One region of the Rhizobium sp. No.120 genome, then DNA from elsewhere that is predicted to be linked to it. Evidence: predicted binding sites of a transcription regulator. Region 1 holds the regulator's gene; each other region holds the start of a gene.

What was found. Region 1 encodes LexA, which represses DNA repair genes until DNA is damaged. Its sites were predicted from a motif close to TGTTCNNNNTGTGTTCNG; they were not measured.
Region 2: ACYJRZ_RS09050 (PA0069 family radical SAM protein) is a predicted target of LexA. The motif match lies at 4,733-4,750, and genes of this name have one in related genera.
Region 3: ACYJRZ_RS06880 (YifB family Mg chelatase-like AAA ATPase) is a predicted target of LexA. The motif match lies at 6,880-6,897, and genes of this name have one in related genera.

What each region holds. Positions count from the first base shown of each region.
Region 1 covers NZ_BAAJNQ010000003.1:94,523-104,133, forward strand. The annotation lists gene pdhA (pyruvate dehydrogenase (acetyl-transferring) E1 component subunit alpha) at 1-579, opposite strand, end outside; gene ACYJRZ_RS10985 (FtsB family cell division protein) at 737-1,048, opposite strand; gene eno (phosphopyruvate hydratase) at 1,267-2,541, opposite strand; gene kdsA (3-deoxy-8-phosphooctulonate synthase) at 2,691-3,530, opposite strand; gene ACYJRZ_RS11000 (VOC family protein) at 3,527-4,414, opposite strand; gene lexA (transcriptional repressor LexA) at 4,832-5,554, shown strand; gene ACYJRZ_RS11010 (ComEC/Rec2 family competence protein) at 5,535-8,003, opposite strand; gene gltA (citrate synthase) at 8,295-9,584, shown strand; gene lpxB (lipid-A-disaccharide synthase) at 9,611-9,611, opposite strand, start outside.
Region 2 covers NZ_BAAJNQ010000002.1:685,733-695,343, reverse strand. The annotation lists gene ACYJRZ_RS09080 (polyprenyl synthetase family protein) at 1-90, shown strand, start outside; gene ACYJRZ_RS09075 (tetratricopeptide repeat protein) at 214-2,070, shown strand; gene ACYJRZ_RS09070 (4-(cytidine 5'-diphospho)-2-C-methyl-D-erythritol kinase) at 2,078-2,992, shown strand; gene moaB (molybdenum cofactor biosynthesis protein B) at 2,992-3,546, shown strand; gene ACYJRZ_RS09060 (hypothetical protein) at 3,578-3,886, opposite strand; gene ACYJRZ_RS09055 (glycosyl transferase) at 4,060-4,578, opposite strand; gene ACYJRZ_RS09050 (PA0069 family radical SAM protein) at 4,820-5,977, shown strand; gene ACYJRZ_RS09045 (ribonuclease HII) at 6,083-6,742, shown strand; gene ACYJRZ_RS09040 (phosphotransferase) at 6,747-7,502, opposite strand; gene ACYJRZ_RS09035 (F0F1 ATP synthase subunit B) at 7,632-8,123, opposite strand; gene ACYJRZ_RS09030 (F0F1 ATP synthase subunit B) at 8,127-8,720, opposite strand; gene ACYJRZ_RS09025 (F0F1 ATP synthase subunit C) at 8,799-9,026, opposite strand; gene ACYJRZ_RS09020 (F0F1 ATP synthase subunit A) at 9,093-9,611, opposite strand, start outside.
Region 3 covers NZ_BAAJNQ010000002.1:236,295-245,905, forward strand. The annotation lists gene pyrF (orotidine-5'-phosphate decarboxylase) at 1-45, opposite strand, end outside; gene ACYJRZ_RS06840 (histidine phosphatase family protein) at 47-634, opposite strand; gene pmtA (phospholipid N-methyltransferase PmtA) at 654-1,247, opposite strand; gene dnaN (DNA polymerase III subunit beta) at 1,406-2,524, opposite strand; gene rsmI (16S rRNA (cytidine(1402)-2'-O)-methyltransferase) at 2,777-3,685, shown strand; gene ACYJRZ_RS06860 (YraN family protein) at 3,678-4,058, shown strand; gene ACYJRZ_RS06865 (endonuclease) at 4,160-5,155, shown strand; gene ACYJRZ_RS06870 (cupin domain-containing protein) at 5,254-5,757, shown strand; gene gshB (glutathione synthase) at 5,849-6,796, shown strand; gene ACYJRZ_RS06880 (YifB family Mg chelatase-like AAA ATPase) at 6,989-8,521, shown strand; gene cysK (cysteine synthase A) at 8,619-9,587, opposite strand.

The DNA of each region.
Region 1 (9,611 bases):
GGGCAGCTTCCAGAGCTGCGCCATGTTGAAGCTTTCGTAGACCTGGCCCTGGTTTGCAGCACCGTCGCCGAAATAGGCAACGCTGACATTGTCATTACCGCGATACCAGTTGGCAAAACCGAGGCCGGTGCCGAGTGAGACCTGCGCACCGACGATGCCATGACCGCCGTAGAAGTTCTTTTCCTTGGAGAACATGTGCATGGAGCCGCCCTTCCCTCGGGAATAGCCGCCCTGGCGTCCGGTAAGCTCGGCCATGACGCCACGGGCGCTCATGCCGGTCGCCAGCATATGGCCATGGTCGCGATAGCCGGTGATAACCTGATCGCCTTCCTTCAGCGCCAGCTGCATACCGACGACGACGGCTTCCTGGCCGATATAAAGGTGACAGAAGCCACCGATGAAGCCCATGCCGTAAAGCTGGCCCGCCTTCTCTTCGAAGCGGCGGATCAGGAGCATCTCACGATAAGCCTTGAGCTCCGCATCACGATCGAAATCTGCGATCGGGCCGCCATTGGTTTCCTTGGCAGGCCTTGATGCTGTTTTACGGCTGGAAACGGTCGCGTTTTTTCGCGGCGCCATTCAACCCTCCCTGTGTGAGTAGCCTCGTTTTTTGGTGAGGCGTAACATAGGGAAGATTGTCCGTCACAGCAATGCTATAATTGCATGGCTCATATTCTTCGCAACCGATTGATATCGCTTGCGAAAATGCAATTAACCGAAATTCGGTTAATTGCGGCTATTTGTTGAAAATGACGATCTCGTTCGCCTTTGAATAAGTCAGCTGATAGCGCGCATATTGATCGAGCATATCCTTGTCCAAAGAGCCGTCGCTCAATAGAGTGACCTCTTTTTCAAGGTGTTCGCGCTTGGCGACAAGCTCAGCCAGTTCCTTGGCGCGATCGATGCGGCGCTGCTCGAAAACCTCGGTCGCTTTCAGGCCGTAATCGCCGTGAATGCAATGATAGCCGAAGTAGCTCACAAAAGCGATGGTGATGGCGGGAAGGATAAGACGGCCGAACCTTCTCTTCTTATGATACTTTGTCCACATACTCGCTCGTCACGCTCTGGCTTTATGCAATCCCCCTCAAGGCCATCCGGCCCGAACAAGATCACATGAAATCAAACACCTGGAGCCAAGTTAACCGGCAGAGATTAACCGTCCGTTGACTCTAACTGCCAGGGCCAACAAAAAACCGCGCCCCAAGGCGCGGTTTGATCCAAGCGATAATTTTGCCGCAGGTCCGGATGGACCCGACAAATCAGACATCAGCCACGGAGAATAGAACGGCCGGCATATTTTGCCTGCGGGCCGAGTGCTTCCTCGATGCGGATGAGCTGGTTGTACTTGGCAAGACGGTCGGAACGCGACAGCGAGCCGGTCTTGATCTGGCCGCAGTTGGTGGCAACGGCGAGATCGGCGATCGTGGAATCTTCCGTTTCGCCCGAGCGGTGCGACATGACGGCGGTGTAGTTGGCCTTGTGCGCGGTTTCGACGGCATCGAGGGTTTCGGTCAGCGAGCCGATCTGGTTGACCTTGACGAGGATCGAGTTGGCAACGCCCATGCGGATACCATCGCGCAGGCGGGCGGAATTGGTGACGAACAGGTCGTCGCCGACGAGCTGGGTCTTCTTGCCGATTAGGTCGGTCAGCGTCTTCCAGCCTTCCCAGTCGTCTTCAGCCATGCCGTCTTCGATCGAAACGATCGGGTACTTGGCTGCGAGTTCTGCGAGGTATTCAGCCATGGCGCCGGACTCAAGCGTGCGGCCTTCGCCTTCGAGAACGTACTTGCCGTCCTTGAAGAATTCGGTCGAGGCGCAATCGAGGCCGAGAGCGATTTCGTCACCCGGCTTGTAGCCGGCCTTTTCGATCGACTTCATGATGAAGTCGAGCGCTGCCGGCGCGCTGGAAAGGCCCGGTGCGAAACCACCTTCGTCACCGACGTTAGTGTTGTGGCCCTGCGATGCCAGTTCCTTCTTCAGAACGTGGAAGACTTCCGAACCCATACGGACGGCTTCGCGGATCGAGTCTGCACCGATCGGCAGGATCATGAATTCCTGGAAGTCGATCGGGTTGTCGGCGTGAGCACCGCCGTTGATGATGTTCATCATCGGGACCGGCAGCAGACGGGCGTGAGCGCCGCCAACATAGCGGTAGAGCGGCAGGTTGGCGCTCTGGGCAGCAGCCTTGGCGACGGCGAGCGAGACGCCGAGGATGGCGTTGGCGCCGAGGCGCGATTTGTTCGGCGTGCCGTCAAGCTCGATCATGATATTGTCGAGTTGGATCTGGTTTTCAGCGTCCATGCCGCCGATCGCGTCGAAGATTTCCGAATTGACAGCTTCGACGGCCTTCTCGACACCCTTGCCAAGGTAGCGCTTGCCGCCATCGCGAAGTTCGACGGCTTCATGCGCGCCGGTCGACGCGCCCGACGGAACCGCCGCGCGCCCCATGCTGCCATCTTCGAGGTAGACATCGACTTCGACAGTCGGATTGCCACGGCTGTCGAGAATCTCGCGGGCGATAATGTCGGTGATTGCGGTCATGATAGCTTCCTGCTCGCTGGTTTATAAATCGATTTAAATCGTCTTAGTCGAAGGCGCGGAAATTACAATGGCGATCCGCGCCGCGATTTGGCACTCCTGCAGGCCGCGTAAAGCAAATTCATGTCAGCCTGTTGAATGCCGGCTATGTTTCAGGCCTTGGCGATGGCATCAAAGGCCAGCAGCTTCTCCAGAAGCCGCGGCATGTCCTTCAGATAAACCATGTTCGGACCGTCGGACGGTGCATTGTCGGGATCCTCATGAGTCTCGACAAAAACACCTGCGACGCCGACGGCAACGGCCGCACGCGCCAAAGTCTCGACGAAGCGGCGGTCGCCGCCGGTCGAACCGCCCTGCCCGCCGGGCTGCTGCACGGAATGGGTCGCATCGAAGATGACGGGCGCGCCCATCGCCGCCATGATCGGCAGCGAGCGCATATCCGAGACCAGCGTGTTATAGCCGAAGGAAGCGCCGCGCTCGCAAAGAAGGATGTTCGGGTTGCCGCTATCATTGAGCTTGGCAAGCACGTTCTTCATGTCCCATGGCGCCAGGAACTGGCCTTTCTTGACGTTGACTACGCGGCCGGTCTTGGCGGCGGCAACCAAAAGATCGGTCTGGCGCGACAGGAAAGCCGGGATCTGAAGGACATCCACCGTCTTGGAAACGATGGCGCACTGCTCTTCCGTGTGGATATCGGTCAGAACGGGGAAGCCATATTCTTTCTTCAGGTCTTCAAAGACTTCCAGCGCCTTTTCCAGGCCGATGCCGCGCTTGCCGGACAGCGAGGTGCGGTTCGCCTTGTCGAAGGAAGATTTGTAGACGAGGCCGATGCCGAGCTTGCCGCAGAGCTCCTTGAGCACGCCGGCAACCATGAAGGCATGATCGCGGCTTTCCATCTGGCAGGGACCGGCGATCAGCGAAAGCTTCGCAGCATTGGAAAAGAGGACCTTGGAGGCACCCTCGCCGACGGTGACTTCGGAATTCGTGCTCATATTATCTCCTCGAAGGCGAACAGCGCGCCCTGACCGGGCGCCAACCTCGCCAATAGACGATTGTTCTTACGCGTATAGGTGACGCCGTTAGCAGCGAAATGCGACGATGTCACGGAAAGATCGCGCGTCTTGAAAAGGATTGCACGTGCCCTGAGCCCCGGATCGTTAGCAAGAACAGGCAGGTCATAGAACGCCTCCATGCCTTCCGGCGTCAAAATCTCAAGATCGGCGTTAGGTGCCTTGACGGTCAAACCGAAGGAATGCTCCGTTATTTGCGGGCTGCCGACAACGTCTTCGAAGAAGCGGCGATAGGCAGCTGGCCGCGGCGCGGAAAGCGCCACGCGCGCGATGCCGGTCACCCCGTTTTCATGACGCTCAAGCACGCTTCGGTCAGCCGGAAGCGGATTGATGCGCTGACAGCAGAAGGCGAGAAAATCCGGCGCGCGCAGATCCGCGGCAAAAGCAAGACGAAAGCCGGCCGTGGTTTCCGTGCCGTCCTGCATCTTCATGGGACGGGAGAAATCCAGCATTCGTCCCGCAGAAATCGCCGCCGCTTTGAAACGCTCGTCATCCGCCACAGCATCATCCGTACCGAACACCACGGCCGAAAAGCCATCTTCCCCCACCCGGAAGCGATAGGCCTGATCGCGCGCAACAAAAACATTGCCATCCAGGATGCTCCTCCCGCACTCTTCCGCGGATGCCACAGCCAAAGGCTCTAAATAGGTTTTATCGGCAAGATAAACGCAGGCATTCTGTGTGCCAAAGGGATGGCGCGCATCCGGAGCCACTGTAAAACCGAGCTTGCCGAGGCGCTCGCGCGCCAGGGCGATATCGACGGTCGGCAGCACAAGATGATCCAGTGGATGCTGTGACGAATTCATGGTTCCTCCTGTTTGCCTGTGGGAGCAGATTTGCGCCCATCCTTCGCTCAATTCAAGACAGGAACATGGACACTCGACGCACAGGGGCAGGACCGAAGGCAATCTCGCAAACGTGATCGCTGATTCTCAATTCCATCGGGCTTCAACGACGACGCGCAACATCGATCCGCTTCCTGGATACGCCGACCAAGTAATAAGGCATGAGAATGGAAATATCGACATTTCATATATTTTTCAAATCGTTGCAGCATGTATAGCGTCTCGACGTGTTAAGCCGATCCATTCGCAACTCGTGTTTATTTAATTGACCCTGCAAGGCTTTACCGAAATTTAAGCACTTGCGGAACACATATGGAACATATAGTGTCCGTTCTGGATTTGTTTCACGGCTTTTCTTGATTCTGGGGTTCCAAGACGATGTTGACGCGCAAGCAGCAGGAACTGCTTCTCTTCATTCACGAACGCATGAAGGAATCTGGTGTTCCGCCATCCTTCGACGAGATGAAGGATGCACTGGATCTGGCATCCAAATCCGGTATCCATCGTCTGATCACGGCGCTGGAGGAGCGCGGCTTTATCCGCCGGCTGCCGAACCGAGCCAGGGCCCTCGAAGTCATCAAGCTGCCGGAAGCCTATAGTCCAAGTCTGCAGCCTCGCCGCGGTTTTTCGCCGAGCGTCATCGAAGGCAGCCTCGGCAGGCCACAGCCCGCCGCTCCGCCCGCTCAGCCGAAGGTCGCAAATGACGATCATAGCGGTTCGGCTTCCGTGCCCGTGATGGGCCGGATTGCTGCCGGCGTTCCTATCTCGGCCATCCAGAACAATACACACGATATTACCGTTCCCGCCGACATGCTTGGTTCTGGCGAACATTATGCGCTTGAAGTCCGCGGGGATTCGATGATCGATGCGGGTATCTTCGACGGCGATACGGTCATTATCCGCAATTCGACGACAGCCAACCCGGGCGACATCGTCGTGGCGCTCGTCGACGACGAAGAGGCGACACTGAAGCGCTTCCGCCGCAAGGGTGCCTCCATCGCGCTGGAAGCCGCGAACCCAGCCTATGAAACCCGCATCTTCGGGCCGGATCGCGTGAAAGTTCAGGGTAAGCTCGTTGGCCTTATTCGTCGCTATCACTGACCGGTGAGTTGTCGACGACTGGTGGTGCCTTTGCAAGTGGCGCGTCAAATTTGCCGGTGCGCCAATCATAAGTTCGATGTCTGGTCCATGGCCGCTGCGGGTTCTCGAATGCGGCTGATATGATGGGCTTGTCGGCGGTAAGCATCATTTCGATGGAGCCGGTTTTGCGCAATGTCGCACCGGTTATGAGCATCGCTCCGGAGCGGCAGTAGTCCAGCCGCAGCCGGATATGTGTCACGATAATGTTCCCCGTGTCGCAAGCTGCGGGCAGGTAGGCTGCGTTCTCGATGGTGACCAATATCACGCCGTTTTCCAGCATGGCTACGCACCATGCTCCCTTCTGACAGGCAAAGCTTCCCTGCATGGTACGATCTAAGGCTTCCGCCATTGCTGTACCGACCGCCTTCTGCTCTTCGTTACTTAGTCGCTTATGCCGATCCGTCTTGCTGATCTGCGGAAGCCGGTCATCGGTCGCAAGCATCGTTGGCGGTTGATGTTCGGCCGCGACCAGCGCTTTTTGCCATTGCTCGAAGATGAAGGCCTGCGGTCTCTCGCGATTGGTGGAGAGAATATCATCCTGGCGCAAGGCAACGAGAATGCCATCTTCCGAGATCATCAGATCTGGCTTCGGCACGCCGGAGCCGAACGCAGCCACACCGACAGATGACGGCGATAGCAACAGTCCCAGATGGCGAAGCCTGGTCCGCAGCATGCTCATGATCAGGAATCCTGCGATGAAAGTCGGCATCAGCCAGCCGGGCTGGCGGCCGAAGGTGATATCGCCTCCCCAGCCTGCTACGGTTTTCGCGATGATGATCACAAGCTCCAGTCCCTCGCCGGTGACTTTCCAGAACGGTCCATCGATTCCGAAAGGCATCAGCAGCATCGCCATCATGCCGAAGGGCATGACGATGAAAGAGACGACGGGCATGGCCGCAAGGTTGGCGGCAAGTCCATATGTCGCCAGCCGGTGAAAATGTTCGATCGAAAATATCGCTGTCGACACACCGCCGATAAAGGAGGTGGATATCACGCCCCCGAAGAAGCGCGTGATAAATAGCAATGGGCTCAATAAGCGGATGCGCGAAACAACGTTCTCGCGATGGCGACGTCGTTTCCACAGCGAATAGCCCGAAACCAGCGCAAGCGTCGCGGCATAGGACATCTGGAAGCTCGGACCGAGCACTTGCGACGGAGACAAGACGAGGATGACGATGGCTGAGAGCGCCACATTGCGCAAGCTGATTGACGGTCTATCGAAAAGCACGGCCACCAACATGATCGCCATCATGATGAAGGCGCGTTCGGCGGAAACGCCGAAACCGGAAATAAGGTAATAGGCCGTTACCGTCAGAAGTGCGCCGAAAGCCGCAAATTTCTTTGTTGGCCAAGCCTGAGCGACACCGGGGAAAAAGCTGAACAAATAACGTAGACCGACATAGAAAATGCCGGCCGACAGCGCCATGTTGAGGCCGGAAATTGCAATGATGTGGGTCAGGCCCGCGACTCGCAAGGCCTCAGTCGTATCCTTTGAGATCGCACGTCTCTCATCGGTGACAAGCGCTGCGGCAAAGGCGCCGGTATCTCCCGGCAAGGTTTGCCTGATCCGGTCGCCTATGCTGTTGCGCAAGCCCGCAAGCCAGATATCGGCCGTATCCAATAACGAGCCGGCAGCGTTGTCACCGGATGGTGATAATAATTCCGGCGTTCCGTAGGCAAAGCCATTCGCGCCGATGCCGTTAAAATATGAGCTGAAGGCGAAATCGTTGAGGCCGATCAATGCCGGTCCGGCTGGAGGCGTCAGACGCGCCCTGCCCTGGATCCGATCACCCAAATCGAACGGCTCCGCTTGCTTGCGCACGAAGATCGTGACCCGTTGCGGCACGCGGCGAATAGAAGGCTTTTCCGTTGCCTCGACGCGGACGACATAGCGCCAGCGCCCATTGTCATAGGTCTCCCGTCGCTCAATCTGCCCAGTCACGGTGGTCGTCACGGCCGAATCGAGCATGACGGTGGAAACCCGCCAGCTTTCCCATTGCGAGAGCGCCATGCCCAGGCAGATGAGCATACCGGCGAAAAGCGTGTGGTGTAGTAGCCTGCCCGCATCGCGCTTGAGCAAAAAGCCCAAAGCAAACAGAACGAGGCCTGCGAGAACTGCCTGCGGTGGCGGATCGACCTGCGCTTCAAACCAGATAATCGCACCCAAACCCATATAGATCGGCGCGAACAGAACAGCACGGCCATGGGCCGCCTCCTCCGCAATCAAGCCGAGGACAGCGGCTCCAAGATGCTTCGCAACACGCAGGAAACGCGCCGTCAGCGGCGCCTGATCCTGTGTTCGTTCCCATCGTCGCGCTTTGGCGCGAAGGGTAATCGTGGTGGAAAAGGCGCGACCTTGCGGGGACGCGATAACGTCCTTGCTCTCTTCCTGCTGGTCGGATGCCTCCAAATTAGGCACTCGCTGACTGCCCCCGCGCCAAACTACAGCTTCTGCGCGATTTGTGCCGTCACCGTCTAGTGAATTCAACCGAAATCGGCGGGAACAAAGCTCAATAGGGCCTGTTTCTCAGCGTGGCATACGAAAAGACGCTTCTGCAGTGCCCAAAAGTTGATACTGCATTGCACAATTCAGCGCTAGGATAACTTGGCATTAGCCTCGGGATCATATAGCTAGTCGGTAGTCGCTTAACCTTTTGGCGCTTTTTATGGCGTCAATCCCGCCAAATCTTGGAGGATCAGCATGACGGAACAAAGCGCGAAACTAACTTGGGGTGAAAAGACGGTGGACCTGCCGGTCAAGACCGGAACCATCGGCCCGAGTGTCATTGATATTGGTGCCCTTTATAAGAACACCTCCACTTTCACTTACGATCCTGGTTTCACCTCCACCGCGTCGTGCGAGTCGAGCATTACCTATATCGATGGCGACGAAGGCGTTCTACTGCACCGCGGCTATCCGATCGATCAGCTGGCCGAACATGGCGATTTCCTCGAAGTCTGCTACCTGCTTCTCTACGGCGAACTGCCGACGGCAGCACAGAAGAAGGACTTCGACTATCGCGTGACCCACCACACGATGGTGCACGAGCAGATGTCGCGCTTCTTCACCGGCTTCCGCCGCGACGCTCATCCGATGGCCGTCATGTGCGGCTGTGTCGGTGCGCTCTCCGCTTTTTATCACGATTCCACCGACATCACGGATCCGCACCAGCGTATGGTCGCAAGCCTGCGCATGATCGCCAAGATGCCGACGCTCGCCGCCATGGCCTACAAGTACCATATCGGCCAGCCCTTCGTTTACCCGAAGAACGACCTCGACTATGCGTCGAACTTCCTGCGCATGTGCTTTGCCGTTCCGTGCGAAGAATATGTGGTCAATCCGGTGCTTGCCCGCGCCATGGACCGCATCTTCATCCTCCACGCCGATCACGAGCAGAACGCTTCGACCTCGACGGTTCGCCTGGCAGGCTCTTCCGGTGCCAATCCGTTTGCCTGTATCGCAGCAGGCATCGCCTGCCTCTGGGGACCGGCTCACGGCGGCGCCAACGAAGCGGCCCTAAACATGCTGAACGAAATCGGCACGGTGGACCGCATTCCGGAATTCATCGCCCGCGCCAAGGACAAGAATGATCCGTTCCGCCTGATGGGCTTCGGTCACCGTGTCTACAAGAACTATGACCCGCGCGCCAAGATCATGCAGAAGACGGCGCACGAAGTTCTCGGCGAACTCGGCATCAAGGACGATCCGCTACTCGACATCGCGATCGAACTGGAGCGCATCGCTCTGACGGATGAATATTTTATCGAGAAGAAGCTGTATCCGAACGTCGACTTCTATTCCGGCATCACACTGAAGGCTCTTGGCTTCCCCACGACCATGTTCACCGTTCTGTTCGCTCTTGCCCGCACCGTCGGCTGGATCGCTCAGTGGAATGAAATGATCGAGGATCCGCATCAGCGCATCGGCCGTCCGCGCCAGCTCTATACGGGCGCTCCGCTGCGCGAATACGTGCCTGTTTCCAAGCGCTAAGCTTCGGTATTCAAACAAAAAACCGGT
Region 2 (9,611 bases), on a different contig from region 1:
GCGCGCGACGCCCTGGCACCCCTGCCGGAAACGCCTTGGAAATCGGCACTTCTGGAAGTGATCGATTTCTGCATCGAACGCGTTAATTGATGGCGGTGGCCTGAATTTGTTGCAGGGCCGCTTCAAAAAAGCCATCCTGTTGTGAATCAGTTGACACGAACGCTTTATGCCGCCGGCGTCTTCGCCGGCTGTCCCTTGATGAAAGGCTTTCCAATGCGGCAGAGACTTGCCATCCGTTTCCTCTCGGGCGTAGCCCTGGCGGCGGTCCTTTCGGTGTCCGCCCTGAATGTCGCGCGGGCCGATGATAAGCCGGCGGCTGCACCGGAGGCCAGCGCCCCGGTCGCCTTCGATACGGATAGTGTCGATACGTTCGCAGGCGCGTTCCTCGCTGCCCGCACCGCCGATGTCGATCATGACTACAATACTGCCATTGCGCTCTACAAAAAGGCGCTGATGATCGACCCGAGCAATCCGGAAATTCGCCAGCGGCTGATGATCTCGCTGCTGCTCAACGGCAATCTGGAAGAAGGCGTCAAATACGCCAACGAGCTGAAGAGCGATCCTTCTGTCGAACGCGTGACCACCATCGTGCGCGGCATGGATGCCATCCGCCGCCACGAATACCGTACCGCGCAGGAAATCCTCAAATACAACGGTCCGAACGATCTCGACCGGATGATGACCAATCTGCTCGCCGCCTGGGCGCGCGCCGGATCCGGCCGCGGCAAGGAAGCGATCTCGATGATCGACAAGATGAAGGGCCCGGATTGGTTCAACATCTTCAAGAACTATCATGCCGGCGCCATTGCGCTGACGATGGGCGACCTGAAGTCGGCACGTTCTCACCTTAACGATGCGATCCTGGACAAGACGGGCGGAGCGACGGCTCCCGATACGTTTATGCGCGCCGTCATGGCGCTCGCGCGCCTCGAAGCCAAGGCCGGCGACAAACAGAAGGCCCTGGATGCGATCTCCGTCGGTGATAATCTCGTCAGCAATTATGCCCCGTTGAATGCGCTGCGCGACAGCATCAGTAAGGGCGATACGCCGGACCAGCAGGTCACCAATGCCAGCGAGGGTGCGGCCGCCGTTCTCTTCACCATCGGTGCCGCGCTGAACCGTGATGGTGCCGAGGATGTCGTCTCGCTTTACCTGCAGATCGCCAATTCGCTCGACCCGAAAGCGGCCGATACGCTGGTGCTGCTCGGCGGACTGGCCGAAAAGCAGGAGCAGACCGATCGTGCGATCGGCTTCTACAGGAAGGTGCCCGATAATTCGCCGATGGCCCGCATCTCCGAGCTGCAGCTCGGCCTCGCGCTCGCCCAGGCAGGTAAGGTCGACGATGCACGCAAGCATCTGAAGGCGCTGATCGATTCCGATCCCAACGATGTCCGCAGCTATCTCGCCTATGGCAGCGTGCTTTCCGATGCCAAGGACTTCCAGGCCATGGCGGACAATTACGACAAGGCCGTGCAGATCATCGGTCCCGTGCCGAAGCGCAGCGATTGGGCGGTGTTCTTCCAACGCGGCATTGCCTATGAGCGGCTGAAGAAGTGGGCGGATGCAGAGCCGAACTTCAAGAAGGCCCTTGAGCTCAATCCGGATCAACCGCAGGTTCTGAACTATCTCGGCTATTCCTGGGTCGACATGAACATGAACCTCGACCAGGGTTTGAACATGATCAAGAAGGCCGTCGATCTGAGACCGGATGACGGCTACATCGTCGATTCCCTTGGCTGGGCTTATTTCCGCCTCAACCGCTTCGACGATGCGGTGAGCGAATTGGAGCGGGCAGCGCAGCTCAAGGCCGGCGATCCGACGATCAACGACCATCTCGGCGATGCCTACTGGCGCGTCAATCGCAAGCTCGAAGCCGTCTATCAGTGGAACCGGGCGCTCGCCTCGAAGCCGGAAGAAGCCGATATTCCGAAGATCAAGGAGAAGGTCGAGAAAGGCTTGCCGCCGCTCGACAACGATCCGAAGACCGTCGACAAGAGCAAGCTGCCCGATCCGGCGCCAGCCCCTTCGCCCGACACGAACGCTCCGGCGCCGGTCGATAAGAAGTCCTAAGATTTCCATGAACACGATCTTGGCAGCGGGCGATTTCGACCTTACGGAAGAAGCGCCCGCAAAGATCAATCTCGCGCTGCATGTCACCGGCCGCCGTGCGGATGGCTATCATCTGCTCGACATGCTCGTCAGCTTTGCCCGCCATGGCGACCGTCTCTTCTTTCGCGCAAGCGAGGATGATGATTTCAGCCTTTCGGGACGGTTCGGCCCGCTCCTCTCAGCCGATGCCGAGGCCGGCGACAATCTCGTTCTCAAGGCACGCGATCTCTTGCGACAGGCAGTCAACTCGGCCGGCTTCGATGCGCCCCCTGCCTATATCCATCTGGAGAAGAACCTACCGATCGCATCCGGCATCGGCGGCGGCTCGGCGGATGCAGCGGCGACCTTGCGCGGGCTGATGCGGCTATGGCGTGTTATCCTGCCGGAGACGACAGTCAAGACCATCGCCTTGAAGCTTGGCGCCGATGTGCCGATGTGCCTTGCCAGCCAACCCCTGGTCGCGCGCGGCATCGGTGAGGCGATAGACTTGCTGCCATTCTTTCCTTCCTTTCCGATGGTTCTCGGCAATCCGCTCGTTGGCGTCTCCACGCGCGACGTGTTTCGCCAGCTGTCACGCAAGGACAATCCGCCATTGCTGTTTCCGTCGCAGATGCCGCAAGGTCGAGGCGAATGGATCGACACGATCAAGGCCCTGCGCAACGATCTCGAACCGCCGGCGCGCTCGGTCTGCGGCGAGATTGGCATGCTTTCCGGACTGATCGAAAGTGAATCCCCAATCCTGACACGCATGTCTGGTTCCGGTGCGACATGCTTCGGCATTTTCGCAGATATCGAACTGGCGAAGAAAGCCGCCGCATCGCTTCACAGGCAGAAGCCGGGTTGGTATTTCCAGGTAACCGAAACGATCCCAGGAGAGGCATGATGGCAGCGTCAAGCAACGAAAGATCCTTCATTCCCGTCGGCATCGCCGTGTTGACCGTTTCCGATACACGCACGCTCGCTGACGATAAATCCGGCGATACGCTGGTTGCCCGCATTGCAGAGGCGGGCCACAGGCTTGCTGCCCGCGCCATCGTACCAGACGACAAAGAGCGCATCCGCGCGCAGGTGGAAGCCTGGACGAAGGACGATGCGGTCGACGTCGTGATCACCACCGGCGGTACGGGCTTTACCGGCCGCGATGTCACGCCCGAGGCGGTGGAGCCGCTGTTCGAAAAGCGCATGGACGGCTTTTCCGAGGTCTTTCATCGCATTTCCTATGACAAGATCGGCACGGCGACGATCCAGTCGCGAGCAACTGGCGGTGTGGCCAATGCCACCTTCATCTTCGTGCTGCCGGGCTCTCCCGGCGCCTGCAAGGATGCCTGGGACGGCATCTTGAAGGCGCAGCTCGACTATCGCCACATGCCCTGCAATTTCGTGGAGATCATGCCGCGCCTCGACGAGCATTTAAAGCGGGGCGCCGGATCGAGATAGGTCTTCTGCTCGCCGCGATATTGCGCGCGGGTCATGCCTTCGGGAGAACAGGAATTGATTCCCAAGAATCGCCGCTGAGAATGATGCAGCTCCGGCCGGATACATCGCTCATTAGCAGTGTCCAGCTGCCGCTCTCGGCCGCGTAGATCTCGACAATCGTGCTCTGATCGAGCTTCCCGACCGCCGAAAGCTTTTCCGAAAGATGGTCGCCAAGAAACGCGACGATATCGACGCGTTGAGCGCAGGCCAAGGTTACCTGAGCAGCGGCAATGCCGGGAAGAAGAATTGCATTCACAACGAAGACGGTTGCCGTGAGGCGGCGGAACATCTTGCGTTTCATAACGCACCTCCTTTCGCCGAAATCCCGGCGGAAAAGGAGAGTTCCGCTGACCAGTTCCGCCTAAATCGGCATCTTCATGGTCGGCCACAACGCGACACGCGTAAGGTGCCGCCACACAGGAATTATCGCACCTATTCCTGCGTTTACAAATGGAATCTGCGGAACGCAGGGCCTTATCGCGCGGCGCGCGCCACCCAGGACGGAATGAGTTCGCTTGAAAGTCTGCGGCCCTTCTGGCCCTTGGCGAAATCCACAAGTCTCATGCCCGACCTGGCGATCGCGATGGCCTGATGTTTGGAAAGCAGCAGGCCCAGCTCCAATGGCGGCGAACGGCGGCCGATCCGCTTCAGAAAGGGGCGCCGATAGCCGCGTGATGCCGTAAACCGCGCCGGGCCTTTGTTCAGGGAGACATATTCAGCGATCTCGTCGATCCAGCCCGCTTGCGGCCGCGCACCCGGCTCGACCAGCAACAGCCATTCGCCGCGGGCCGACCGCATTATGTCCTTGATATCCCACTGCGAATAAATGCGGCAGCCGGCAGCATCCGCCACTTTAGATGTGCCATCACTCGAACCGTGATCGAGCACGACCACATCGCTGACCAGCCCCTCGACCGCGCCTGCCACCAATGCCGCCAATGTCTGCGCCAGTTCTGGTTCATGATCCTGGCATTCTATGATGACCGTCAACATTGCCCATTTATAGAGCAGCGCATAATTTATTGCCAGCACCTAACCCTCAGGTCCGCACGTTTAAGAAAAGCATCATAAGCCGACGGAATTTCTCAAAATCGGCATCGCCATATGCCTCTCCTGAATGCAGTGGAAAATGCTGGTCGTGGATTTTTGTTCTTGCAATGTTCTCATTTGTCGGATAGGAATTTAATCATCTTAGATGCGGCATGCGATGGCATGAACCGCCCTGGAGCTACCGATGAACGAGCAGTCCCTTGCAGGGCAGGCCGCTTTCGCGCCTGCCAATACGGCAGACGTTGCCAACGCTTTGATCGCCGATTCCGGTCTCAGGATCGACGCCGAACGCCGGCGTGGGCGCGGCGCCGGATTGAACCCCAGCGGCCGCTTCGAGCCGCAGCAGCGCGAAGCCTTCGATGACGGCTGGCAAAGCTGGGAGGAGTTGCCGCCCTTCAAGACCGAGGTGCAGGTGGAGAAGCCGCGCACGGCCATTACCCGTAACGAATCCCCCGATATTTCTTTCGATCGTTCCATCAATCCCTATCGCGGTTGCGAGCATGGCTGCATCTACTGCTTCGCACGGCCAACGCATGCCTATATGGGGCTATCTGCCGGACTGGATTTCGAATCGAAGCTATTCGTCAAGCCGGATGCGGCCAAGTTGCTGGAGCGCGAATTGGCAAAGCCCGGCTACAAGCCGCGCGTTATCGCCATCGGCACCAATACCGACCCCTATCAGCCGATTGAGAAGGAATGGCGGATCATGCGCCAGATCCTTGAGGTGCTGAACCGGGCAAACCACCCAGTTGCCATCGTCACCAAATCGGCGCTGGTCATGCGCGATATCGATATTCTGAAGGAGATGGCAGCCAAGAACCTTGTGCGGGTGGGAGTATCGGTGACGACACTCGACCGGAAGCTCGCACGCACCATGGAACCGCGGGCAGCGACACCGCCACGGCGGCTGGAAGCGATCCAGGCTTTGAACGAGGCCGGCATCCGCACCGCGATCATGGTGGCGCCGATTATCCCTGCGCTCAACGATCATGAAATCGAGCGTATCCTCGATGCTGGCAAGGCTGCGGGGGCTCAGGAGGCGAGCTATGTCATTCTGCGGCTGCCGCTGGAGGTGAGCCCGCTGTTTCGCGATTGGCTGCTGCAGCATTATCCGGATCGCTATCGCCACGTCATGTCGCTGATCCGCTCCATGCGCGGCGGCAAGGATTACGATGCCGAATTTGGCAAGCGCATGAAGGGTGCCGGACCTTATGCCTGGCAGATCAGCCGCCGCTTCGAAATGGCGACGCGCCGGCTCGAGCTCACGCGTCGCAATATCGCAATGCGCGACGATCTGTTCATACCGCCTGACGGCAGCGGCGTGCAGTTGTCGCTGCTTTGATATTCCTTGCGGGTTTTCCCTGACCCCGCTGGAAAAGCCCCTCGGTTCGCCGCCCTGATCCACCGGGGGCTTGCAGGAGATCGGGTGGTGTGCGAGCTTCGCCGCATGACACGCAGCACATCACCCGATTCTCCAATGCTCTTCGAGGACGCGCCGCTCGTTCCCACTTTCGAGCTGGAGCTGATTGCGCGCCGGGCCGGCCATTGGCCTGTCGCTGGGGCCGATGAGGCTGGCCGGGGGCCGCTTGCCGGACCGGTGGTCGCAGCCGCCGTCATTTTAGACCCGGAGCGCATCCCGCAAGGGCTCAACGATTCAAAACAGCTAACCGCAGTCAGGCGCGAAGAGCTGTTCATCGAGATTCTCGCAACGGCAACGGTTTCCATTGCCTCGTCGAGTGCCGGCCGTATCGACACGACCGATATCCGCAAAGCTAGCCTCGATGCGATGCGGCGCGCCATTTGCGGGCTTGCCGTACCGGCAAGCTATGTATTGACCGACGGGCTCGATGTGCCTGCCGGGCTTGCGTGCCCCGGAAAGGCCGTCGTCAAAGGAGACGCGCGCTCCTTCTCCATCGCTGCCGCATCGATTGTCGCAAAAGTGACCCGCGACCGGATGATGGCGCGGGCAGGTATTGTCTTTCCGGCCTATGGTTTCGCAGCCCATGCCGGTTACGGCACTCCTCAGCATCGCGCTGGTATCGAGGAGCATGGTCCCTGTTCGCTGCACCGCATGAGCTTCCGCCCTTTGCGCAAAGAGGCCGTCTGAGCACTCAGCCCGTCAGCCCAGCGACGATTTCGGCCGCGCATTTTCTGATATAGGCGATGTCTGTCCCGTAGATGCCGTCATGCCCATCCTGCAGGTTTCGGCGATATCTTTCGACACCGCGCGCAGCTTCCCGCTCCATGAAAGCCAACAGAGTCTCAAGCCTCGCGATAATCATGTCCGGCAATGAAAGACGCTCGGCATGGGACAAGCCATAGATATCGACAAAGGTCCGGGCACGACCGACTTGGGCGACAAGTGTATCCATTCCCTCGACGGCGACGCTGGAGGACAAGGGGGCCCAGCGATAGACGGCATAGGCTAGATCCCACATTCGCGGGCCAGGATGCGCCGCCTCGAAATCGATGATACCGGTCACTTCGCCATCGTTCAGGACGACATTGTAGGGGGCAAAATCCCCATGGCAGATGACCTCGCAGGGCGATCGGGCTGGCAGTTGCCATGCATTGCTGGCCTCAACGCTTTTTGCGAACAATGCGGAGCAATCATGATAGCGACGCAGCAGCGATGCAGCCGACCGCAGCGCCATTTCGCCGCGCATATCAATGCAGTCATCGAGATCGCCGGTATCTCCGGGCAGATAGGTTACCCGCTCCCAGGCTTCGTCATACCCAGCCGGACGGGGAGCTGCATCGAAACCATGTCGGTGCAGCGCAGCCAGCAAGGCGTGCACACCCGGTGTCCATGCCGCAGCCGGTCTCACGATAAGATCGCCTTGCCGAAATGGTTCGCTGCCAGCCATTGACTGCATCCACTCTCCCCCATCCACTGATCTTGCTTCCTCTTGCGCAGATGATCAATCATGGCTGGGTATAAAACAAAAAAAGCCCTACCGAAGCAGGGCTCTTTCGAGTTTCGATATTCCCGGCGCTTAGTTCAGCCGGGCCTTCACTTCCTTGACCGCGTCGTTGAAGAGACCGGACTGGACGTTGCCGTCGGCCTTCTTTGCCAGAACTGATTCAGCAGCGGCGATCGCGAGATCGACGGCGGCGGAGCGGACCGCCTTCATCGCATCCGCTTCGGCCTGCTTGATCTTCTGCTCGGACAAAGCCGTCCGGTTGGCAACGAATTCCTCGGTCTTCTTGCGAGCCTCGGTCGTCAGCATTTCAGCTTCACGCTCGGCGGCGGCAACGATGTGCGCTGCTTCAGCCTCGGCTTCCTTGCGCTTGCGCTGATATTCGGCCAGCAGATGCTGGGCTTCTTCGCGCAGGCGCTTGGCTTCTGCCAGCTCGTTGCGGATCTGATCGGCGCGGTCGTCCAGCGACTTTGCCATCATCCCCGGAACCTTGAGGTAAACGATCAGGCCAAGGAAGATGAGAAGGCTGACAAAAGCGAAGAACGTGTTGTCGAAAGCGAACTCCATGGATCAGCCCTCCTGCTTGGCGGCAGCTGCCGCAACCGCTGAAGCGACGTCGGCCTTGCCGGCGACATTGCCGACCAACTGCTCGACGACAGCACCGGCCGTCTCTTCGGCAATCGCGCCGACATCGCCGAAGGCTTTCGCCTTGATTTCCGCGATGCGGGCTTCGGCAGTCTTGAGCTTCTCAGCCAGGCTTGCCTCGATCGCCTTGCGATCTTCTTCGGCCTTGGCTTTAGCGGCATCGCGAGCAGAGGCGCCGATGGAATTTGCCTTAGCGCGTGCAGCAGCCAATTCGCTTTCGTAAGTCGCGACGGCTGCGTCGGCCTCGGCCTTCAGGCGAGAGGCTTCCTCAATATCCTGGGCAATCCGGTCGTGCCGGCTTTCCAGAATAGTGCCGACCCGCGGAATAACGATCTTCTGCATGGCCACGTAGAAGATGACGAAGGTGATCACCAGCCAAAGCAGCTGTGATGGATACGTCGTATGGTCAAACGGCGGGAATACGCCGCCGTGATGGCCTTCATTCGGCGCGCCCGTTTCCGTGTGCACCGCTCCGGCGGCCGGCGGTGCTTCTTCAGCATATGCCGGGGTCACAAACATGCTCACCTCCAGGTGGTCTGCAAATACAAAGAATCACGGCTCGCTGCCCGCGAACCGTGATCTATGACGCCGCTGATATCAGACGGCGAAGAGCAGGAGGAGAGCGACGAGCAGCGAGAAGATGCCCAGAGCTTCCGTAACGGCGAAGCCGAATACCAGACGGCCGAACTGGCTGTCAGCAGCCGACGGGTTGCGCAGTGCGCCGGACAGGTAGCTGCCGAAGATATTGCCGAGGCCAAGAGCCGTGCCGGCCATACCAAAGCAAGCCAAACCTGCGCCGATGAACTTTGCTGCTTCCGCGTCCATGTTGAACTCCTTTGAAATGGTTGTGCGGTGAATGACTGACGCCGATAGACGCCAATGTCTTTATCCTTAGTGGCCACCCGGATGGATTGCGTCGTTGAGGTACATGCAAGTCAGCACCGCAAAGACGTAAGCCTGAAGGAAGGCGACAAGGAACTCGAGACCGGTGAGGGCGACGGTCATGATAAGAGGAAGGACAGCTCCGCCGATGCCGAGCGCGCCGAGGGCTCCGAGCGAGGCGACGAAGCCTGCGAACACCTTGAGCGTGATATGACCAGCCAGCATGTTGGCGAAAAGACGAACGGAGAGCGAAACGGGACGGGACAGGAAGGAGATGATTTCAATCGCCACCACCAGCGGCAAGAGAACTCCCGGAACGCCCTCAGGAACGAAGATCTTGAAGAAGCCGAAGCCGTGCTTGATCAAACCGTAGAAAATGACGGTGAAGATGACGAGCAATGCAAGCGCCAGCGTCACGATAATCTGGCTGGTGACGGTGTAGAAGTAAGGAACGAGGCCCAGCAGGTTCGCCGTCAGCACGAACATGAACAGCGAGAAAACCAGCGGGAAGAACTTCATTCCCTTCGT
Region 3 (9,611 bases), on a different contig from region 1:
GTTTGGAACATCCAGTCCAACGATCAAGCGGTCGCGTGCGGTCATATCAAGCCCATCCCATCCAGTCTTCCATGGGTGTCCAGTCGCATGAGACGGCACGCTGCGCAAGATCGAAACAGAAAAGATTGCCGCCCCCTGGCGGCTGATCGCCCTGCCGCGCAATCGGCTTTCCTTGCAGATGACATTTCAGCAGGGTGCCAACGCCACCATGGCCGACGAAAGCGATCGGCACGGTCTGATCGTGCCGCGCAAGAACGGCCTCGACATTGGAGACGATCCTCGCCTGCGCATCGATGGCGCGCTCCCAGCCCTTAAAGCTTTCATGTGGGTTGGCGAAGAACCAGTCCGCTGCTTTTTCGAACTCCGGCGGCGCCAGAAAGCCCGTGGCGCTGCGGTCGTTTTCATGCATGGCCTCGATGATGTCGATCGGCGCACCGCTTGCCGCTGCCAGAGCCTGGGCCGTTTCGATCGCCTTACGTTCGCCGCTGGAGACGATCAGTCCCAGCCTGCTTGCCCAAGGCCGGCTCGCCGCCAGTCGCGCCCGCTCGGCGCCAGTGTCGGACAAGCCCCATTGCGGCACGGGCACGGTGGGATCAATGCGCACCTGCGGATGCGTAATATAAAGAGCGTACATGGATTTCTCAGCGATTGTCTCAGCCGCGGCTATAGACCCATAGCTGCGCCGGTGGAATATTGCGGACGATGAAGTCGTAATGGCGGATATGGTATCGGTCCGGCTTGGCAATGATCGGCGACACCGGGCCGTAGGAGATCTGCACCACTGGGCGGCCGGGCGGGATGCGATTCAGCAGGTCTTCGAGAAGCGCAACGCGCGCTTTCATCGGGAAATTGAGGAGAGGAATGCCCGAGACGACGGAATCGAAGGTCTGGCCGCGCAGCACTCCCAGCGTCTTATCGAGATCGAAGGCATCGCCATTGATGAAGTTGACGCCTGGGTAACGGCGGACGAGATGATTGTAGAAATCGGTGGAATACTCGATGGCGACGAGTTTTTGCGGCTCTACACCTCGTCCGAGGATGGCCTTGGTGATCGCCCCGGTTCCCGGCCCAAGCTCCAGCACGGGCAGGCCGGATTGCGGGTTGATGACACCAGCCATCTTGCGGGCCGTGATCGACGACGTCGGAACGATCGAGCCGACGGTCTTGGGGCCCTGCATCATGCCCTTGAAGAAACGAATCTCCTCGTCGAATTTCTTGCCAAGCCGTTCTTTGAGACGCAGCGCCATGCTCTCCCCCCATGATGTTATCGTCGTGACTTACATATTGCTTCTCTAGGATCTTGCAACGGAATGACGCAATAACAAGAGAAAATGTCGCAATCGATAAAGGACCAAATAAAAGCGCCCTGGCGTTGGTTAAACGCATGAAGGGCGCTTTAGTTTCGCTACACCCGCATCGGCATCAGCACATAAAGCGCGTCGTCGCCGGCCGTGTCGCGGATGAGCGTCGGCGAGCCGGCGTCGGCCAGCAGGAATATGGCTGCATCGCCGGAAAGCTGCGCGGTAATGTCGAGCAGGTACTTGGCGTTGAAGCCGATTTCCATCGGGTCCATCTCGTAACCGACGGCGACTTCCTCGGTCGCGCTGCCCGAATCCGGATTGTTGACAGTCAGCAGCAGCTGGCCGTCAGACAGGGCTAGCTTAACGGCCCGGCCACGCTCCGAAGAAATGGTCGACACGCGATCGACGGCCTGGGCGAAGGTCTCGCAATCGACCCGCATTTCCTTGTCATTGTTGGCCGGAATGACGCGCTGATAGTCCGGGAAGGTGCCGTCGATCAGCTTCGAGGTCATGACGATGGAGCCGATGGTCAGGCGGATCTTGGCGTCGGAGACTTCGACGGTCACGATCGCGTCCGGCGTGTCCACGAGCTTCTGCAGTTCACCCACCGTTTTGCGCGGGATGATGATCCCAGGCATGCCTTCGGAGCCAGAGGGAGCGCTGACATCGGCGCGTGCCAGGCGATGGCCGTCCGTCGCAACGGCACGGAGCTTCAGGTCGCCGCCGCTTTCGATCGTATGGAAGAAGATGCCGTTGAGGTAGTAACGCGTCTCCTCCGTGGAGATCGCAAACTGCGTCCGGTCGATCAGCATCTTCAGATCGGAGGCCTTCAGCTTAAAGGAATGGCTGAAGCTGCCGGCAGTCAGATCCGGGAAATCGGATTCCGGCAGGCATTGCAGCGAGAATTTCGAGCGGCCGGAAGCAACCGTCATCGAGCTGCCATCGGTGTTGGTGGCGAGAAGCACTTCCGAACCGTCCGGAAGCTTGCGCACGATGTCGTAAAGCAGATGCGCGGGAACTGTGGTGGCGCCGGCCTGTTCGACATTGGCGGGCGTTGCCTCGGTGATTTCGAGATCGAGGTCGGTCGCCTTCATGTCGAGGTTCGTGCCGTCGGCCTTAAGCAGCACGTTGGACAGGATCGGGATCGTGTTGCGACGCTCGACCACGCGATGCACGTGGTTCAGCGACTTTAGGAGGTTCGACCGCTCAATTGTAATACGCATGGATGCTACCGCTTTCGACCGTGACTAGCCGGGCGGCCCGAGGCGCCCGAGCGACATGTTTTCGGACAAGGCCCGAAAGATTGGACAGGCAACTTGGCAGACTTCTCCATCCGAATGCAAGAGGCATGGATCAATTGCCAAGCGCCAATTCGCCATTTCGGCGGCAATGCTCCACAGGAATTGCGCCGCTCTTGCCGTCCGTGCGCGCCTCGCCCATAAAGGCTGCTTATAGCAAATGAATTCAGGACCGGCATGAACGAAGAGCAATTAAGCAGCGGAGCGCGCAGTTTCCGCCTGCATAACAATCAGATCCCAGCCCGTCCTCTCGAACCGGCGCTCTATCTCGTCGCGACGCCAATTGGCAATCTCGGCGACATCACGCTACGGGCGCTGGAGACGCTGGCTGGTGCCGACGTGCTGGCTTGCGAGGATACGCGCGTGACGCGCGTCCTGCTCGATCGCTATGGCATCCAGAACAAGCCCTACGCCTATCACGAGCACAATGCCGACGAGGCCGGTCCCCGGCTGCTGCAGGCTTTGGAGGCCGGTCGGTCTGTTGCGCTTGTCTCCGATGCCGGCACGCCGCTCGTTTCCGATCCCGGCTACCGGCTTGCGGTGCAGGCGATCGAAGCGGGCTATAAGGTCGTTCCCATTCCCGGCGCTTCGGCCCCTCTGGCGGCTCTCGTCGGCTCCGGCCTGCCGAACGATGCCTTCTTCTTCGCCGGTTTCCTGCCCGCCAAGGACAAGGGTCGCCGCGACCGTCTGGCCGAATTGGCAGCCGTGCCGGCGACCCTCATCTTCTTCGAATCGCCGCATCGCATTGCCGCGACCCTTGCCGCTGCTGCCGATGTGCTTGGCGGTGAGCGCGCGGGCGCCGTATGCCGCGAGCTGACGAAGACCTTCGAGGAATTCCGACGCGGCACACTGTCCGAACTCGCGTCGTTCTATCATGCCGTTGACAATGTGAAGGGCGAGATCGTCTGGCTCGTCGGCCCGCCGGCGGAAAGCGTTGCGGCGCAGGCCGATGTCGATGCCATCCTCGCCGATCTCTCAGGGACGATGCCGACAGCCAAGGCCGCGACCGAGGCTGCGCGCCTCACCGGCCTGCCGCGCAAGGAGCTTTATCAGCGCTTGCTCGACATGAAGGAGCGCCATGGCTGAGCCGGGGTTTCAGGGTGGCGAAAAGCTCAAACGGCAAAAGGCCTGGCGTCGTGGCCATGTGGCCGAATATCTCGCCGCAGCCTTCCTGATGCTCAAGGGCTATCGCATCCTGGCCATCCGTCACCGCACCAAGCTCGGCGAAATCGATATCGTCGCCCGCAAGGGCGATCTCGCAGTCTTCGTCGAGGTCAAATCGAGGCGTGGGGCACAGGAGGCGATCGACGCCGTTTCCTTCTCCTCGCAAAACCGCATCCGTGCCGCAAGCGATCTCTGGCTTGCCCGCCAGCCGGATTTTGCCCGCCTGTCGCAACGCTACGACATCATCGCCATGCTGCCCGGCCGCTGGCCCCGGCATTTTCCGGATGCGTTTTGAACACGGCGTTACAGGACCGTCATAAAATCAGCCTATTGCCGGACCGATGAAGCGTTCGCGACTTCCGCCGCGCTCACAATGCTATTTTGACAGGCTTCACTATGATCCGTAACACCGTTTCCGCATTCACCGTTCCCTCGCAGGAAGAGCGCAAGAGCTTTATTTCACTCGAAAAGACCGCAGTCGTTCACGCCGAGAAGCTCGCATCGCTCGTCTGTCTGAATACGGTGCGCATCGGCGGGGCGGATGCCAAGGTCCAGGCTCTTTCCTTTCCGTTTACCGTCGCTGCCTGGAATCTCGAGCGCTGCCTCTTTCCCGAGGAAAGCGCGGCCAAGCTGCGGGAGACCGGCGCGCCGCTGATCCTGCTGTCGGAAATGGATCTGGGCATGGCCCGCACCGAACAGCGCGATCCGACGGCGATCATCGCCGGCGAACTCGGCATGAACCATGCTTATGGCGTCGAGTTTCTGGAGTTGAGCCTCGGTTCGGAGATCGAACGCTCCTTCTGCAAGGACGATTTCAATGAGAAGGGCTTTCATGGTAACGCTCTGATGGCCTCCGTCGCCCTGAAGGATGCCTTCATGATCCGCCTGCCCGGCGAGGCCGTCTGGTTCAATGACAGTAACGAGCAGCCGCGCATCGGCGACCGTTGCGCCGTCGGCGCCATCGTCGAGACCGAGGCGGGTCCGATGGTCGCTGTTTCGGTTCACCTCGAAAGTGTTGCGACCGCTGCCTATCGCGAGCGGCAGATGGCGGCACTGATCGATGAGGTCGAAGCCTTCGCACCCGGCCTGCCGATCCTGATCGGCGGCGATCTCAACACCGGCAACCACACCGGCGGCGATTATTCGACCGATACGCTGTTCGCGATGGCCGAGGGCCGCGGCTTCGAGTGCCATGGCGGACCGCTCGATCAGACGAGCACGCGCCCGAGCCTAATCACGCGCTTTCCCGATCGCACCATGAAGCTCGACTGGTTCATCACCCGCGGCTTGAAGATCGGCGAAAGCCACCTTGTTTCCTCCCTCAATGACGAGGGCAAGCCACTCTCCGACCACGATATGGTCGTCTGCACAATCGAAGGTTTTTCCGCCTGATCGCTGCAATCATTAAAATGCACTCAGTTTCATGAACTTTGCCCTTACCCGTTCCATGCGATGAGATCACAGACGCACATGGAATTTTGGGGGATTGCATGGTCTTGAAACTGATGTTGGCGAGCATGGCGGCCTTTGCCACCCGTGCCGCGCCGATTGTCCTCGCTATGCCGCAGTCGAAGAGCTTCGTGGCAGGCGCCAGCAACGAAATGGAAATGAATCCGTCGCCTATCGAGCCTTCCTGGGTTTTGTCGGGCAATCCGGTCGCCCGCATCGCCGAACACTCGCGCGGGCAGGACGATGCCGCAATGACGGCGCTGTGGGATTGCACGGCAGGCGAGTTCCGCTGGTATTTCGGCTGGGACGAAACGGTGATGATCCTTGAGGGTGAGGTGCATATCACCACGGAAGACGGCATAGAGCGGACGCTCAGCGCCGGCGACGTCGCTTATTTTGCCGGCGGCACCTGGGCGACATGGCGCATCGATCGCTATCTGCGCAAGGTTGCCTTTCTGCGCAAGCCGTTCCCTAAGCCTCTGACCATGGCGTACCGTCTGCGCAACCTCGTCCGGCAGGGCAACACGCAGGGCCTCGCCGCCTAAGCGAGGCCACTTGACGGAAGTCCTTGAATAGCCGTTGCGTTTGGATGCGGGCCGACCTACATCTGTCCGCAAATTCGAGCGAGGGCTGACTATGGCTGGTATCAAGAATGTTGCGGTCCAGATGGACCATGTGAAAAGCATCAACATTGCGGGTGATTCCACCTTCGCCATGAGTCTCGAGGCGCAGAATCGCGGCTATAAGCTCTTCCACTATACGCCCGAGCGGCTGAGCATGCGCGACGGCAAGATCTATGCTTCCGTCGAGCCGATGATCCTGCGCGACGTCAAGGGTGATCACTTCGAGCTCGGCGAACCCGAACGCGTCGATCTCTCGACGATGGATGTGGTGCTGCTGCGCCAGGACCCGCCCTTCGATATGGCCTATATCACCTCGACGCATCTGCTCGAGCGCATCCATCCGAAGACGCTCGTGGTCAACGATCCGGCCTGGGTGCGCAACTCGCCGGAAAAGATCTTCGTCACTGAGTTCGCCGATCTCATGCCGAAGACGTTGATCACCCGCGATCCGGCTGAAATCCGTCGCTTCCGCGATGAGATGGGCGATATCATCCTGAAGCCGCTCTACGGCAACGGCGGCGCCGGCGTCTTCCACTCGACGCGCGACGATCGCAATCTCTCGTCTCTCCTCGAAATGTTCGGCCAGCTCTTTCGCGAACCCTTCATCGCCCAGCAATATCTGCCCGACGTGCGCAAGGGCGACAAGCGCATCATCCTCGTCGATGGCGAGGCCGTCGGCGCGATCAATCGCGTGCCAGCCGAGCATGATGCCCGCTCCAACATGCATGTCGGCGGCCGTGCCGAAGCGACCGAGCTGACGGCACGCGAACAGGAAATCTGCAAGCGCATCGGACCGGCTCTGAAGGAGCGCGGCTTCCTGCTCGTCGGCATCGACGTCATCGGCGACTATATGACCGAGATCAACGTGACGTCGCCGACCGGCATCCGCGAAGTCAAGCGCTTCGGCGGCGCCGATATTGCCAGCCTGCTCTGGGACGCGATCGAGGCCAAGCGAGCCTGATCGGCAATTACGGCCACGCTTTCAGCTGAACGATCTATTCACCTCCTGCATGTCGTTGATTTCGATATATGGGGTGAAATTTTTGTTCGTTTATTGTTCTTGTTTCATTCTTTGTCTTGTGCCAGATTGCAACCCGAGGTTTGCTGATCTGGGTGGCTAGCGGCCTGCGAGTCTGGGGATAAGGGACAAGAGATGGTAGCGCGCGTCAGTACGGTGGCGTTTCAGGGCAATGAGGGCGTACCCGTCGAAGTGCAAGTGATGATCGCGCCGGGCAAAGTGCTGATGCACATCGTCGGCCTGCCCGACAAGGCTGTGGCCGAAAGCCGGGAACGGGTCCAGGCGGCGCTGCACGCCTCCGGCCTTGCCCTGCCGCCAAAGAAGGTGACGGTCAATCTCGCGCCGGCGGACCTGCCCAAGGAGGGGAGCCACTTCGATCTTGCGATCGCGCTCGGTCTGATGGCGGCGCTCGGTGCGATCCCAGCCGATGCTCTTTCGTCCTACACCGTTATCGGTGAACTCAATCTCGACGGCACGATCGCGCCGGTTGCCGGCGCGCTTCCGGCGGCAATCGCCGCCAATGCCATGGGCAAGGGGCTGATCTGCCCGGCCGAAAGTGGACCGGAAGCTGCCTGGGCCGGCAAGGAGATCGATATTCTGGCGCCGCGAAGCCTGATCGCGCTCGCCAACCACTTTCGCGGCACGCAGGTCCTGTCGCGGCCGGAACCGTCAGTCCGTGCCAGTGCAACCAACCTGCCCGATCTTGCCGATATCAAGGGCCAGGAAAGCGCCAAGCGCGCCCTGGAAGTAGCGGCCGCCGGTGGCCATAATCTGCTTTTCGTCGGGCCGCCCGGCTCTGGCAAATCCATGCTCGCCTCGCGCTTGCCGTCGATCCTGCCGCCCTTGTCGACGAACGAGTTGCTGGAGGTAGCGATGATCCATTCGATCGCCGGCCAGCTTTCCGGCGGCAAACTCTCCGATCGACGCCCCTATCGCGCGCCGCATCACTCCGCCACGATGGCAGCTCTTGTCGGCGGCGGTCTGCGCGCCCGGCCGGGGGAAGTCTCTCTCGCCCATCACGGCATTCTTTTCCTCGATGAGCTGCTGGAGTTTTCGCCGCAGGCACTCGATGCGTTGCGCCAGCCGCTGGAAACCGGCGAATGCGTCATTGCGAGAGCAAACCATCGGGTTTCCTATCCGGCCGGCATCCAGCTTGTCGCGGCGATGAACCCCTGCCGCTGCGGCATGGCCGGCGAGCCGGGGCACACTTGCGCCCGTGGCCCGCGTTGCGCTTCGGATTATCAGGGCCGCATTTCCGGTCCGTTGCTCGATCGTATCGATATCCGCATCGACGTGCCGGCGGTCTCCGCCGCCGACCTCATCCGGCCGACAGCCTCGGAAAGCAGCGCCGACGTCGCACTCCGCGTTGCACGCGCCCGCGAGCGGCAGCGGGAACGCTTCGAACGAGCCGGCATGAAGGATGTCAGCACCAATGCCCGCTGCTCGACGGCGATGATCGAAACCATCGCCGAGCCGGATGCCGCCGGCCTGCAATTGCTGCGCGATGCGGCCGAGAAGATGAAATTCTCGGCCCGCGGCTATCATCGCATTCTCAAGGTCGCACGAACGCTTGCCGATCTTGATGACAAGCCGACCGTCGGACGCATCCATCTCGCCGAGGCCATCTCCTATCGCATCGCCGGAGAGCGGTTGATGGCGCATGCTTGAAAATTCGATGCTCAGGTGTCGCCCGGTCACATCCGCCTGCTCAAAATGAAAAAGGGGCGCCGCAGCACCCCTTTCCCAATCAGTTGCTGTCGTTAGTTCAGCCGCCCAGCCCTTCGAACAGCGCCGTCGAAAGGTAGCGCTCGGCGAAGGACGGTATGACAACGACGATGGTCTTGCCTTCGTTTTCGGGACGCTGGCCGATCTTGATGGCCGCCGTGAGTGCTGCGCCGGAGGAGATGCCGACCGGCACGCCTTCGAGCTTGGCGACGAGCCGGGCTTGCTGGAACGCCTCGTCATTGCTGACGGTCACCACCTCGTCATAGACATGCGTATCGAGAACTTTTGGTGCGAAGCCGGCGCCGATGCCCTGAATCTTGTGGGGTCCGGGATTGCCGCCGGACAGAACAGGCGAATCCGCCGGCTCCACGGCGATGACCTTGATGTCGGGCTTGCGTGCCTTCAGCACCTGGCCGACACCGGTGATCGTGCCGCCGGTGCCGATGCCGGATACGAAGATATCGACCTTGCCTTCGGTATCGTTCCAGATTTCTTCGGCCGTCGTCTTGCGATGGATTTCCGGATTGGCCGGATTTTCGAACTGCTGCGGAATAATCGCATCCGGCAGTGACGCGGCCAGCTCTTCGGCCTTGGCGATCGCGCCCTTCATGCCCTTCGCTCCCTCGGTCAGCACCAGCTCGGCGCCGAGCAGTGCCAGCATCTTGCGGCGCTCGATCGACATGGTTTCCGGCATGGTGAGGATCAGCCTGTAGCCCTTGGCGGCGGCGGCAAAGGCGAGCGCAATGCCCGTGTTGCCCGAGGTCGGCTCGATCAGCACGGACCGGCCGGGAGCGATCTTGCCCTGGGCTTCCAGGCTTTCAATCATGGCGACGCCGATACGGTCCTTCACGGAGGCGATCGGATTGAAGAACTCGAGCTTTGCCAGGAGGTTGGCCTTGACGCCCTTCTCCTTCGCCAGCTTGTCGAGGCGCACGATCGGCGTATCGCCGATAGTCTCGGTGATCGAGGCATAGACGCGGCCGCGGCCGGGTTTGCGGGTGTCGGACATGGGTAGCTCTCCCTAGATTGGATT